Pseudoduganella dura: one gene and its partner. The protein of the gene in region 2 interacts with the protein of the main gene of each other region in a pairwise test. Links are inferred from orthologs where the notes say so. Each region holds a gene or a part of one and is shown on either strand. Other genes may lie near its edges.

What was found.
Region 1: the proteins of GJV26_RS28850 (region 2) and secB interact in binary tests that used the Escherichia coli proteins (3 or more experiments, as listed by UniProt). The link is inferred for Pseudoduganella dura from one-to-one orthologs.

The regions. Positions count from the first base shown.
Region 1 is NZ_WNWM01000002.1:2,792,533-2,798,383, reverse strand. Bases 1-2,939 are described here. They hold secB (protein-export chaperone SecB), read right to left. Parts: upstream 1,739-2,939; coding sequence 1,262-1,738; downstream 1-1,261. Other genes in these bases: gpmA (2,3-diphosphoglycerate-dependent phosphoglycerate mutase), read left to right, coding at 2,667-2,939; GJV26_RS12205 (rhodanese-like domain-containing protein), read right to left, coding at 2,162-2,563; grxC (glutaredoxin 3), read right to left, coding at 1,886-2,146; GJV26_RS12220 (SH3 domain-containing protein), read right to left, coding at 716-1,159; GJV26_RS12225 (NAD(P)H-dependent glycerol-3-phosphate dehydrogenase), read right to left, coding at 1-714. Also shown: more of gpmA, read left to right, coding at 2,940-3,413; GJV26_RS12195 (peptidoglycan DD-metalloendopeptidase family protein), read left to right, coding at 3,420-4,928; GJV26_RS12190 (S41 family peptidase), read left to right, coding at 5,061-5,851. UniProt on the Escherichia coli protein: One of the proteins required for the normal export of some preproteins out of the cell cytoplasm. It is a molecular chaperone that binds to a subset of precursor proteins, maintaining them in a translocation-competent state.
Region 2 is NZ_WNWM01000002.1:6,686,301-6,694,807, reverse strand. The notes cover bases 3,233-5,955. They hold GJV26_RS28850 (response regulator transcription factor), read right to left. Parts: upstream 5,078-5,955; coding sequence 4,388-5,077; downstream 3,233-4,387. Other genes in these bases: GJV26_RS28840 (hypothetical protein), read left to right, coding at 5,931-5,955; GJV26_RS28845 (Spy/CpxP family protein refolding chaperone), read left to right, coding at 5,276-5,911; GJV26_RS28855 (HAMP domain-containing sensor histidine kinase), read right to left, coding at 3,233-4,386. Outside these bases: GJV26_RS28870 (C1 family peptidase), read right to left, coding at 1-658; GJV26_RS28865 (alpha/beta fold hydrolase), read left to right, coding at 1,262-2,101; dcd (dCTP deaminase), read left to right, coding at 2,198-2,764; more of GJV26_RS28855, read right to left, coding at 2,842-3,232; more of GJV26_RS28840, read left to right, coding at 5,956-6,596; GJV26_RS28835 (intradiol ring-cleavage dioxygenase), read left to right, coding at 6,661-7,557; GJV26_RS28830 (hypothetical protein), read left to right, coding at 7,747-8,400; GJV26_RS28825 (hypothetical protein), read left to right, coding at 8,420-8,507. UniProt on the Escherichia coli protein: Response regulator member of the two-component regulatory system CpxA/CpxR which responds to envelope stress response by activating expression of downstream genes including cpxP, degP, dsbA and ppiA.

The DNA of each region.
Region 1 (5,851 bases), 3.9 Mb from region 2 along the record:
CGTGCCCAGGCGGGTCACCTCGGCCAGCCCGCGGGTGATCAGCGCGGCACGGGCATTCAGGCCCAGGCCCAGGCCGTCGGCGCAGCCGGTGGCGATCGCCATCACGTTTTTCACGGCGCCGCCGACTTCCACGCCGATCAGGTCGTCGCTCGAGTACACGCGCATCGTGCCGCCATGCACCGTGGCCACCACGCAGTCGCGCAGCGCGGCCGACGTGGAGGCGATGGTCAGCGCGCACGGCAGGCCGCGCGCCACTTCCTGCGCGAACGACGGACCGGACAGCGCGCCGCCGGGAATAGCGTCGCCCAGCACTTCGCGGAAGATCTGGTGCGGCAGCAGCCCGGTGTCATATTCGAAACCCTTGCACAGCCAGACCAGGTTGGGGATCGGGCGGCCCTTCAGGCTGTGCAGCAGCGGGCGCAGGCCGGCCACCGGCGTGGCCGCGATCAGCAGGCCGTCGTTGCCGTCGGCGTCGCGTTGCGCGTGAGCGACCGCTTCATCGAAATCGGCGCTCACGCGCAGGGCGGGGGGGAAGGGAAAGCCGGGCAGGTAGTGCGTGTTGTCGCGGGCCTCGGCGATGTCCGCCATGGCTTGCGCGTTACGGCCCCACAGCACGACATCGTGCCGGGCGGCGACGGCGATGGCGACGGCCGTGCCCCAGGCGCCGGCGCCCAGGACGGTGATGCGGCGCCGGCTCGTTGGATTGTCTTGCATGTCAATAACCCCAAATATCGCTGCCGCGCACGTAGCCGGCCAGGCCGTCGCGGTGACGCACCTTGATCCAGCCGTTCGCGCCGGGTTCCCCCAGCTCCAGCAGCACGCCCTTGTCGACCGTGAACACCACGGCGGACGCATCGTCCTCGGCCGCGCGGATTTTCACGTTCGGCGCACGGGCGATGACATTGCGGCGGCTCGACAGCCCGCGCGCCGGCGTCCAGGCCAGGTCGCCGGACACGTCGCGCACCTTGACCCAGTCGCCATAGGTAAGCACGATTTCCAGCGGCGCGCCGCGCGGCACGGTGAACAGCTTGACGCCCTTCGTGGAAGGCGCGTCGTACAGCACGGCGGGCGCCGCGCCAACCGTCTTGAAATCGGCAGCCCAGCCGGCGCCGCTCGCCAGTAACACGATGGCGCCCATTATCAAGCGGGTAATACTCATTGCTAAAAACTTTCGTCCAAAATGATCAAAGGCCACAACGGGCCTTTGATATGGGAGCGAAGCGGGCCTGGTGAAACACCGGGCCGCTTCTGTTCAGCCGGATTACTGAACGGTGCTGGTGCCTTCGGCCAGCTTGCCTTGCTGTTCGGCGATGGCCTGCAGGCGCTGCTGGTAGAACACTTCGAAGTTGATCTCGGCCAGGTGTACCGGCGGGAAGCCCGCGCGGGTGATCACGTCGGCGATGTTGGCGCGCAGGTACGGGTACACGATATTCGGGCAACCGATGCCCAGCAGCGGATCGAGCTGTTCGGCTGGAATGTTGCGCGCTTCAAAGATGCCTGCCTGCTTGCCTTCCACCAGGAATGCAACCTTGTCCTTCACCTTGGCGGTCACGGTGATCGTCACCGTGGATTCGAAGATGCCTTCCTGCAGTGGAACGGCGCCCACATCCAGGGCCACTTCGATCGACGGGGCTTCCTGCTCCAGGAAGATGCCCGGGGAATTCGGCTGTTCCAGCGACAGGTCTTTCAGGTAGACGCGTTGGATTTGGAATACGGGTTGCAGGTTTTCGTCAGACATGGAACGCTTTCAATGAATTTGGACAGATGATTATGTCGTCCGCCCAGGGGGGCCTGGATCAAACGCGTGGGCAATTGTAGCAAAACAAATATGCCTGCCAGCCTTTTTTTGCCCGGCGTTGTAATTTTATTAAATCGGCAAGAAATGTCAGCCGTTCAGCAGTGGATCGAGGCGGCCGGCCTGGTCCAGCGCATACAGGTCGTCGAAGCCGCCGACATGGGTTTCGCCCACGTAAATCTGCGGTACCGTGCGGCGGCCGGTTTTCTGCATCATCATCTGGCGCTGGTCGGGATCGAGGTCGACGCGGATCTTGTCGATGTTCTTGATCCCCTTGCTTTCCAGCAGCCGTTCGGCACGGATGCAATACGGGCAAACGGCGGTGGTGTACATCGTTACTTGAGCGGTCATGACGGTAATCCTCCTTTATTTGGTAATCGGCAACCCCTGGGTTTTCCATGCGTCGATGCCGCCGTCCAGGACGACCACATCGGCAAACCCCGCCTTTTCCAGAATCTTTGCGGCACCGAAGGCCCGCGTCCCTTTTTGGCAGACGACCACGGCCGTCCTGTTCTTGAACTTCTCCAGCTCGCCACTGCGCTTGGCCAGTTCACCCAGCGGAATATTCCTCGCATCCGGCAGGTGCCCCGCACCGAAAGCGGCAGCGTCGCGTACATCTACAATGGTGGCTTTGGCCCGGTTTATCAACAGCGTAACCTGCTGCGGGGTCGCCTTTTTGCCCCGTTGCGTCAGCAAGGGCCAAAGCAGCGCGCCACCGGACAAGACGGCGATGCCAACAAGAAAGATATGGTCGAGGATGAATTTCACTTAGCTTCCAATGGTTGAACTCAATCCGCGCATTATAAAATAGAAGACGAACAACGGCTCCGGCTGCAGATTTCCCATCCTACCCTTCTAAAAAGATTGCCCTATGTACAAAATTGTTTTCATGCGTCATGGTGAGTCCACGTGGAATCTCGAAAACCGCTTTACCGGCTGGACCGATGTGGACCTGACCGAAAAAGGCGTGAAGGAAGCGAAGTCCGCCGGTGAAGTGCTCAAGCGCGAAGGCTACACGTTCGACCTGTGCTACACGTCGGTGCTGAAACGGGCGATCCGCACGCTGTGGCTGACGCTGGACGAGATGGACCTGATGTACCTGCCGGTCAGGAACGACTGGCGCCTGAACGAACGCCATTACGGTGCGCTGCAGGGCCTGGACAAGGGCGAGACTGCCGCCAAGTTCGGCGACAAGCAGGTGCTGGTCTGGCGCCGCAGCTACGACATCCCGCCGCCGTCGCTGGAAGAGGGCGACGACCGCGCCTCGTTCAACGATCCCCGTTATGCCGGCCTGCCGAAAGAGCAGATCCCGCTGACCGAATGCCTGAAGGATACGGTGGCGCGCGTGCTGCCGGCATGGAACGAGGAAATCGCCCCGCAGATCAAGGCCGGCAAGAAGATCCTGATCTCCGCCCATGGCAACAGCCTGCGCGCGCTGATCAAGATGCTGGACGGTATCAGCGACGAGGAAATCGTCGGCCTGAACATTCCCAACGGCCAGCCGCTCGTGTATGAACTGGACGCGGACCTGAAGCCGATCCGCCACTATTACCTGGGCGATGCCGACGCGATCGCCGCTGCCCAGGCGGCCGTGGCCAACCAGGGCAAGGCCAAGTAACGCTCGATGCCAGTCAATCGTCCGCGGCGCGCCGGCGCCTGGTTTGCCGCGCTGGGCATGGCCGCGGCGCTGGCGCTCGGCGGGGGCGATGCCCTCGCCGCGCCCCAGTCCAAGCAACAGACCAACCGCAGCAAGCAGAAGGCGGCCGCCGAGGCGGAGCGCATCGCGCTGCAGCAGAAACTCAATGCCCTGAAGCGCGACATCGGCCAGACCGAAAGCGCGCGCGAGGATGCGGCCGACACGCTGGCCGAATCCGAGGAAGCGATCTCGAACGCCAACCGCCAGTTGCGCGAACTGGCCGCCGAGACTGCCGCCACCACCAGCAGGATGACCGAGCTGGCCGCCGAGCGCGAGCGGCTGGCCGGCACCATCGCCAGCCAGAAAGGCCAGCTGGCCCGGCTGCTGCGCGAGCAATACGTGGCCGGCAACGAAGACCGGATCAAGCTGCTGCTCTCCGGCGATAACCCGAACCGCATCAACCGCGACCTGCAACTGATGTCCTACGTGTCGCAGGCGCAGGCGCAACTGATCGAATCGCTGCGCACCAACCTGGCGGCCGTGGAGACCAACCAGGCCGAAGCACAGAATGCCCGCGACGAGCTGGTGGAAATCGCCGACGAGGAACGCCAGCAGAAAGCCGTGCTGGAACAGCAAAAGGCGAAGCACGCCGCGCTGGTGGCGAACCTGTCGCAAAAGCTCGACACGCAGCGCAAGGAGGTGGGCCGCGTGGAGCGTGACGAGCAGCGCATGGGGGCGCTGGTCGACCGGCTGGCCAAGCTGATCGAGGAACAGGCGCGCGCCGCCGCGGCCGAAAAGGCGCGCCAGGAGCGCCTGGCTGCGGAGCGCGCCGCGAAAGCCAGGGCGGAAGCCGAGGCGCGCGCGCTGGCCGCCGCCAAGGCAAAGGCCGAGCGCGAAAGGCTGGCGCGGGAACAACGCAACAGGAAGGAAGAGCCGAAAATCGCCGCCAGGCCGGAACACAGGCCGGCGCCAAAGGCGGAACCGAAGATCGAACCGAAACCGGAGCCGAGGATCACGCAGCGCGAACCGGCGAAGCCCGAGCCGCGCGACGAAGGCGCGGCCCGGCCGGCGGACGTGGCGCTGGCCCCGGCGGCGCCGGCCGGCGCGTTCGCCAGCCTGAAAGGGCAGATGCGCGCGCCGGTCTCCGGCCGGGTCGCCGCGCGTTTCGGCAGCAAGCGCGGCGACGGCCCCGGCTGGAAAGGCATGTTCATCCTGGCCGGCGAGGGTACCGAAATCCGCAGCGTGGCGCAGGGCCGCGTGGTGTTCGCCGACTGGCTGCGCGGCTTCGGCAACCTGATCATCGTCGACCACGGCGGCCAGTACATGAGCATCTACGGCAACAACCAGTCGCTGCTCAAGCGCGCCGGCGACGTGGTGAAGGGCGGCGACGTCATCGCCGCGGCCGGCAACAGCGGTGGCAATGAAGAATCGGGTTTATACTTCGAGCTGCGTCATCAGGGCCGGGCGTTCGATCCTGCCGGGTGGGTGAAGTTCTGACAATCCCTGCCGGAGCGCTGCCAAAACCGTGTTGCTGCCAAAAACCGGTGTCAGGCACCTTTTTCCGGAAAATCGCCGGAAAAAGGTGCCTGACACCATGCGCTTCCCCCGTTGTACCTCAGTGGAACATCAATGAGCAACAAACTCAAGAGTATCGGCCTGATCGGCCTGGGCATGGTGGCCGGCGTGGCTGCCTCCATGAACTTTTCCGCGCTGGCGCAGCGGATCGATGCGCCGCTGCCGCTCGAGGAGTTGCGCCAGCTGTCGGACGTGTTCGGCCTGATCAAGAGCGACTACGTGGAAAACGTGGACGACAAGAAGCTGCTGCAGGAAGCGATCGCCGGCATGGTGTCGTCGCTCGATCCGCACTCGGTGTACCTGGACCAGAAGGCGTTCCGCGAGATGCGCGAATCGGTGCAGGGCAAGTTCGTCGGCGTCGGCATCGAGGTCTCCACCGAGGATGGCTACGTGAAGGTGGTGTCGCCGATCGAGGATACGCCGGCGTTCAAGGCCGGCATCCGCTCCGGCGACCTGATCACCCGCATCGACAACGTGCCGCTCAAGGGCATGTCGCTCGACGAGTCGATCAAGAAGATGCGCGGCGAGCCGCGCACCAAGGTGGTGCTGACGATTTCCCGCAAGGGCGAGGACAAGCCGTTGATCGTGCCCATCGTGCGCGAGGAAATCCGCGTGCAGAGCGTGAAGGCGAAAGTGGTGGAGCCGGGCTACGTTTGGCTGCGCATTTCCCAGTTCCAGGAACCCACCGTCGAGGAAATGGTCAAGAAGCTGGCCGCCCTGTATGAAAAAACGCCGGACATCAAGGGCATCGTGCTGGACCTGCGCAACGACCCGGGCGGCGTGGTGCCGGGCGCGATCGGCGTGTCCGCGGCATTCCTGCCGAAGGATTCGGTGGTGGTTTCCAC
Region 2 (8,507 bases):
GGTAGATCCCCGTGCCGGCCAGGAAAAAATCGTCGTAGACATGAAACGCCGCACAGACCGGACCGCGCGACGAAAGCCACTGTTTTCGTTCAGCCGTCGTCATCAGGACTGACTGTCCGGAAGGCCGGTATAAACGCGCCTCCCGGTGCGGATCGATGCGGCAACCCGGCGTGCCGGCGCCGTCGAAGGCGCTGTCGTACGGAAAGAGTTCGTCCACCGGTATGCCGCGTGCCGTGGCCTGGTCGATGGCATCCGAGGGCCACCATCCACCGCAACCGGCGCCGTGGCTGGAGCAGAAATGCAGGTCGGCCTCGCTCAGGTCCGTTATCTGCCCGGTTGCGATGGAAACGACCGATTCGACGGCGGCGCACACGCAGAACGACACGCAGGCGCCGCAATGCTTCTGGTCCTTGACGGGAGAGATGTGGTTCCGGCCGCCGACGTTGCGCCAGTCCATTGCGACGGGCAGGCCGGCAATCGCGGTGGCGAACCGCGGTTTGCGCGCGAGTTCGGCCAGTTGCCTGCGGTCGACGAGCACGCCAAGCAGGCTCCGCCGCGCGTCGTCGTCGAGCGCAGTGATCCTGCTCTCGCGCGCCGACCACGGATTCCCGGCAAGGTTGAGCAGGTGACGAACATTCGAAACGTTAAGTCCAGGCATGATGTGTGCTCCATAGGTTGGAATCGATGACGCGGCAGAAAGCTGCCAGGCGTGGGTAGAGGTTGGTGCGCAGCGCAGTGCATGCCGACGCGCCCTGCCGCGCCGGTTGTCCGGCCGAGCGTGGCGACAGGACGACGATTCGTCTTTCCGGGCGCTCCGGGGACCGGTGCCGAATCCCGCATGGTGCAACGCAGTTCGCTCCACGCTGCCTGGAGGTGCGTCGGAAAATACCTGGTGGTAGGCACCTCGCCATGGGCGGCAACATACTGCGGGCACTTGCGCGGGCTCCACGCGCGTGCCTGCCGAGGTCCCTGCGCGCGATGTCGTCCGCCGCATGGACCGTTGATCGATCGTGGCCCGTGCGCGGTCGTCCGCAAGGTGCGGCGAACCTGCCGGACCGTTCGATCAGGGTCGATAGTACGGACAAAGATTGGTCCGGATGTCCGAAAAGCGTCGTGTAATTGTCTCGCGCACGCCGCCATCCCGATACATCCGCCGACCGTTATTTCTCCTGTGTTAAGATTATTAAAATAATGCAATCTTAAGTTTCGCCCGCTACTTTCCCCACGCCCGCAATTCCAGGCGCTCCCAGCGCCGCCTACAATGAAACCGATCCTCCACTTCGCCCACGCCAACAGCTACCCCGCCGGGACCTACCGCCAGCTCTTCGAGCAGCTCGACAAGGATTTCGACGTCCAGGCGCTCGACATGCATGCCCACAATCCGGCCTATCCCGTGCAGGACGGCTGGCAAAAATTGGTGGACGAGCTGGTCGCCGAGCTCACGGCGCGCTACCGCGGGGAGCCGGTGATCCTGGTCGGCCATTCGCTGGGCGGCATGCTGAGCCTGATGGCGGCGGCGCAGCGCCCCGAGCTGGCGCGCTGCGTGGTGCTGCTCGATTCGCCGGTGCTGGCGGGCTGGCGCGCGTTCGCATGGCGGCTGGTCAAGCGCTTCAGCGCCGAGGACCGTTATTCGCCGTCGCGCCTGTCGATGCGGCGCCGTAACGTGTGGCCGGGCGAGGCCGACGCGCTGCGCCACTTCGCCAGCAAGGAGCTGTTCGCGGCGTGGGCGCCCGGCGTGCTGCAGGATTACCTGCACGCGGGCCTCGCCCCTCATCCTGAAGGGGTGCAGCTGCGCTTTTCGCGCGAAGCGGAAACGGCCGTGTACCGCACATTGCCGCACCATATCGGCCACCTGGTCGCAGGCGAGTTCCCGGTACCGGTGGGCTACCTGGCCGGCCGTATCTCGATCGAGAACCGCCAGGCGGGCCTGACGGCCACGAAAGCCCTGGTGGGCCGCAACTTCCGGCTGATGCCGGGCGGCCACCTGTTCCCGATGGAATTCCCGGTGCTCACGGCGCAGGCGGTGCGCGACATGGTGTGCGACCTGATCGGCGGCGAGCTGGCGCTGTGCGAGACGGCGCAACGGTTGCAAACTGCATAATCCGCTGCAAAACTTTTCAGTGACCGGGCCGATCGCGTAAAATCGCTGCCACGCGGCGGCGCCGCACCACCCACCAACAGAATTGAAGCCTTTGCGATGACGATTAAAAGCGATAAATGGATACGCCGGATGGCCGAATCGACCGGAATGATCGAGCCCTTCGAGCCGGGGCAGGTCCGCTCAGTGGATGGCCGCAAGGTGATCTCGTTCGGCACCTCGTCGTACGGCTACGATATCCGCTGCGCGGACGAGTTCAAGGTCTTCACCAACATCAACAGCACGATCGTCGACCCGAAGAACTTCGATTCGAACTCGTTCGTGGACATCAAGAGCGATGTCTGCATCATTCCGCCGAATTCGTTCGCGCTGGCGCGCACGATCGAGTACTTCCGCATTCCGCGCAACGTGCTCACCGTCTGCCTCGGCAAGTCCACGTATGCGCGCTGCGGCATCATCGTCAACGTCACGCCGTTCGAGCCGGAATGGGAAGGCTACGTGACGCTGGAGTTCTCGAACACCACGCCGCTGCCGGCCAAGATCTACGCCGGCGAAGGCTGCGCGCAGGTGCTGTTTTTCGAGAGCGACGAAGTATGCGAAACCTCATACAAGGACCGCAACGGCAAGTACCAGGGCCAGCGCGGCGTCACGCTGCCGAAGGCGTAACCGCCCGGGAAGCGTTGAATCCGCAATGAACAATGGCGCCGACGGCGCCATTGTTCATCCACCACCGCATTTGCCGCTCACACCAGCGGCACCGCGATCTCCACGCACAGCCCGCCGCCATCGCGATTGACCGCGCCGATCGTGCCGCCGTGCTGCTGCACCACCTGCCGGGCGATCGCCAGCCCCAGGCCATGCCCCTCCACATCCTTTTCGGTGCCGCTGCTGCGGAAGAACGGCTCGAAGATCGTCTTCAGGTCCTGCTCGGCCACACCGGGCCCGCGGTCGAGCACCCGCACATGCAGCGTGCCTTCCTGCGCCAGGCTTTCCACGACGATGGTCTCGCCCTCGGGGCTGTGCTTGATCGCGTTGCGCACCACGTTCTCGATCGCGCGGGCGAGCAGGTCGGGCTGGCCGAGCAGCACCACGTCCGCGGTGCCGCGCGCCGTCACGGTCCGGCCCTGCGCGGCCGCCTCGAACTGCGCATCGCCGACGATCCCGTGCAGCAGTTCGGCCACATCGATTTCCTCGCGCGAGCCGGACAGGGCGCCGGCCTCGAGGCGCGACAATGTGAGCAGCTCATCGACGAGCTTGTCCATGCGCACGCTCTCGCGCTCGATGCGCTCGAACGAGGACGCCATCCGTGCCGGGTTCTGGTGCGCCAGGCCGATGGCGGCCTGCAGCCGCGCCAGCGGCGAGCGCAACTCGTGCGAGACATCGTGCAGCAGGCGGCGCTGGCCATCCATCAGGCTGCGCAGCCGTGCCGTCATGCGGTCGAAGTCGCGTCCCAGGTCGGTCAATTCGTCGCCGCGGCCGGCGGCGGCATCGGCGAAGCGCGGCGCGAGGTCGCCCTGCGACGCGGCCTCGAAGGCTTGCCGCAGTGAGCGGATCGGGCGGGAAAAATACCAGGCCAGCAGGGCGGCGAACAGCAGGCTGGCCGCCAGGGCGGCGGCCAGCGGAATGAACGGTGTCAGGGGCTGGAAGCGGCCGCGCGGGCCGTCGGGCCCCATCGGGCCCGGGCCGGGATCGAACCGGAACACCGGGTTGCCGCCGGGTGCGCCGTCGCCGGGCCGGGGCGCCGCGCCGTAGGAGCCAGAGCCGGGAACACTGCCGGCCTGCGGCCCGGGGCCGCGCTGCGGGCCCGTGTTCGGCATCATGTCCGGCATCGGCATGCCGGCGCCGGCCAGCAGCGGGCGTGCATCGTTCGGGTTCATGGCGGCGATGCGGTCCTGCGCGGGCAGGAACAGCAGGTAATGCCGGCCGTTCGGCAGCGTCATGCGGCGCACCACGCGGGTGTCGCCCTTCTCGAGCACCGCGCGCGCCGCCGCCACGTGCACCGGGTTGACGATGCGGCCCAGCATTTCCTTTCCCAGGTCGTCCACGGCGAATACGCGGTGGCGGTCCATGTTCTCCAGCAACCGGGTCAGCGCCTGCGGCCCGCCGAACTCCAGCGTAGCGGCGGCCGATTCGATCGCCATCGCGGCGGGCGGGCTGACATCGATGGCGGGGCGCTTGTCCTGTTCGGCGGCACGGTTCTTCAGCCAGAGGGCGCCGCCGATACCCACCGTGGCCGCCACCTGCGCCAGCAGGATCGACAGGAAGAACTTCCAGAACAGGCGGCCCACGTCAATCCTTGATCAGCTGATAACCCATGCGGTAGACGGTCTGCAGGCACGAGCGCCCGTCGGCCAGCGTGCCCAGCTTGTGGCGCAGGCTGGACAGGTGGACGTCGATATTGCGGTCGAAGCGCGCCATCGGCCGCCCCAGCCCCTGTTCGGACAGGATATTCTTGCTGACCGGCTTGCCCGCGTTCCGCGCCAGCACTTCGAGCAGGTTGAATTCGGTGCTGGTCAGTTCCAGCGTGGCGCCGCTCCAGGTGGCGCGGCGCTGTTCCGGCCACATCGTCAGCTGGCCGACCACGAGGGGGGCCGATGCCAGCTGGTCCAGCGGCGTGCCGGCGGTGCGGCGCAGGATCGCGCGGATGCGCGCCGTCAGCTCGCGCGGCGTGCACGGCTTGGTCACGTAATCGTCCGCGCCAAGTTCCAGGCCGACGATGCGGTCGGTGTCGTCGCCGCGGGCCGTCAGCATCAGGATCGGCATCCGGCTGGCAGCGCGGATGCGGCGCAGCGTTTCCAGGCCGTTCATGCGGGGCATCATCACGTCCAGGATCGCGATCGCGTACTGGCCCGTCAGCGCGGCGGCGGTGCCGGCTTCGCCGTCGTGCGCCGTTTTCACTTCGAAGCCCTCCTGCTCCAGGTATTCCTGGAACATGGAGACCAGTTCGACATCGTCGTCTATCAGCAAAACCTTGTTCATCATGCCATTTTCATTGTACGAATCCAGCCATCATAGCAAAGCGCTCCCGTGCCCGGCGCCGTTTTACCCGCTTTTACAGCCGCGGTCTTTACACCGTTTTACCTGCCTCTAACCGCCCTTTACACAGGGCGGCAACAGAATGGCGGCTCCACAGTACAAGAATGGCCGATCACGAATGGCCGACTACAAGGACCGCTGATGAACAATACAAAACAAGACCTGCAACGACTCCTGCTCGCCGCCGTGCTGGCCCTGCCGCTGGCGGCGATGGCGGACATCGCCGGCGACGAAGCGCCCGGCGCACCCGGCCGCAAGCCCGATGCCGGCCCGCGCGCCGACGAACGCCGCGGCCCGGCGCAGCAGGCCGGTGACGAGCGCGATGGCCCGCGTGGCGGCGGTCCCGGCCGCGGTCCCGGTTTCGGCCCCGGCCCCGGCTTCGACGGCGTGCCGCCGTACCTGCGCGGCATCGACCTGACCGAAGCGCAACAGGACAAGATCTTCTCCATCGTGCACGGCCAGATCCCGTACCTGCGCGAGCAGGACAAGGCACGCGACAAGGCCGACCGCGCCCTGTTCGAACTGCATCGCGCTGCGAAATACGACGATGGCGCCGCCGTCAGGCTGGCGCAGGCGGCCGCGCAGGCCGATGCCAATATCACGCTGTCGCACCTGCGCACCGAACAGAAAGTGCTGGGCGTGCTGACCGCCGGGCAGCGCAAGTCGCTCGAGGAGCGCAGGAGCGGCCGTCCGCCTCGCGGCGAGCCGGGCCGCGAACCAGATCGCGAACCAGGTCGCGAACCGGGCCGCGAACCGTCACCCGCCACCGTCCAGTAACCGAACCGGAGCCACCATCATGACGATCAACTCCCTGACCGCCGGCGCGGCCAGCCAGCTGTCCTATGCCAGCCGCCTGTCCGGCACGTCGTCGACGACGGCCACTCGCCAGAGCAGCCAGATGCCGCCACCGCCGCCCGGCGACGGAGGCGGGCTGCTCGGCGCGATCGCCGACGCGCTGAAATCCGTCGGCATCGGCGGTACCGATGACACCGGTTCGACATCGGCCAGCTCGGGTACGAGCACGAGCACAAGCGAGTCCAGCGAAACCGGTACCGACAGCGAGGCGCAGGCGCTCGGCAGCTTCCTCGAGAACCTGATGGGCGCGCTGCATGCGCAGAACAGCGGCAGCACGGACAGTGCGGCGCAATATGGCGAGCCGCCGCAGGGCGGGCCCGACCTCGGCGGCGGGCCCGGCAAGCTGGCATCGGACCTGCAAAGCCTGATCTCGTCGCTGGAGGATGGTACTGGCGGCACGGAAAGCGCCGCCAGTACCGACAGCGTCGCCGGCACCGAGGCCTCCGACAGCACGGCCGCGCTGCAGAGCTCATTCAAGAGCCTGCTCACGGCGCTTGGCGGAGACGGCAGCGATGCCTCGTCGAAGTTGTCCAGCTTCCTGCAGACGCTGTCGTCCAGGCTGCCGTCGGCCGGCAGCGCCGGCAACCTGATCAATACCACCGCCTGAGTATCGCTGGATCAGCGACACGGCAAGCGTCACACAACAGCAACGAGACCACTAGGAGCAAGCCATGGCACATCACGGGCACAGCCTGGAAGAAGACCTGCAGACGATGCTGAACACCACCACCGGCCGGCGCCGGTCGCTGCGCTGGCTGCTGGCCAGCGCGGCATCGCTGCCCATCCTGGGATGCGGCGGGTCTTCCGATACCTCAGCCAGCACGACCACCGGCACGACCACGACCGGCACCACCACGACCGGCACGACGGGCACCACCACCGGCACCACCACCGGCACGACCACCACCACGACATCGGGAAGCTGCTCGGTGATCCCGGAAGAAACCGGCGGCCCATACCCGGCCGACGGCACCAACAGCAACAGCAGCGGCGTGGTCAACGTGCTCACGCAGAGCGGCGTGGTGCGCAGCGACATCCGCAGCAGCTTCGGCAGCATGAGCGGCACCGCGGCCGGCGTGCCGCTGACGATCAAGCTGCACATCGTGAACGCCAACAACAGCTGCGCATCGGCCAACGCGTTCGCCGTGTACCTGTGGCACTGCGACCGCGACGGCAACTACTCGCTGTATTCGAGCGGCGTGACCAACCAGAACTATCTGCGCGGCGTGCAGGAGACGGATGCCAACGGGGACGTGACGTTCACCACGATCTTCCCGGCCTGCTATTCGGGCCGCATGCCGCACGTGCACTTCGAGGTGTATTCCAGCCTGGCCAAGGCATCGAGCGCGTCGAACCGCATCAAGACGTCGCAGTTCGCGTTCCCGCTAGCCGCCTGCAACGAGGTGTATGCCACCTCCGGCTACAGCGCCAGCGTGCGCAACCTCGCGCAGATCAGCTTCGCGACCGACAACGTCTTCAGCGACGGCTATTCGCTGCAGCTTGCCACGGTGACGGGCAACGTCACCGACGGCTACGTGGCCACGCTGACGGTCGCGGTCATCGCCTGATGACCTGACGGGCCAAAGGCCCGGCACCCCTTCCGGCGAACATCGCTTCGCCGCTTTCGCCCCGCGTATCCCGCGGGGCGAACCGCTTTTCGCCGCCACCCGGCATCCTTCCCCGCAAAACTCCTGGCACGCCGCTTGCACTTACCCGTGTACGTGCGGCACGGGGCCGCACCCCTCGCGGAGACCACCATGGAACAAGCCCGTCCTCCCGCCGATCGCCGGCTGCTCGATTTCAGGCCGGAACTGGAATTGCCGGCCGCAGGCGAGACCGCGGCGCCGTGGCGCGAGCGCATTGCCGACCGCATTGCCGGAAACGAATACGGCGAAATGGATTTCGCCGCCCGGCTGCTGGAGGCGCGCAGCGCGGACGAACTGGCGCCGGTGCTGGCCGACCTGGTGGGGCCCGCCGCCGATGCGCACCAGCGGGCGCTGCGCGAACCGGTCCTGCGCGTGCTGCACCGCGCGGCGCGGATGATCTTTCCGCTGAACGCGACGCGCGCGCCGGCCGACCTGAAACGCAAGGCGTCCGGCGTGTTCGGGCTGGAACTGGAGGGGCTTTCCCCCGAAGACAAGGAATTCGAACTGGCGCGGCACTTCGTGCGGCTGGCCGCCGACGCGGCGCAGACGGCGCTGGCGCGTGCCGGGCAGTCGCCCCTGGAGCAGGGCGGGCAGGCCGCGAACCGGGCAGCAAGCCAGGCAGCGCAGCGCGCGCTGATGCAGGCGGCGCGCCGCAACGCGCCCGGGCTGTTGCGGCAGCGCGCGGCGGGGCCGCAGGCCGTGCCGCGCATCCAGACCATCGATTTGCAGGCGGGGCGGCATGACCGTTCCGGATTTGATGTTTGACTTTCAACGGGAGCTAATCATGCATGACCTCGATCGCACGACCCTGGAATTCGGCCAGGAATTTGGCGGTGGCAGCGGCTACGAAATGGAACAGTACGAATTCGGCC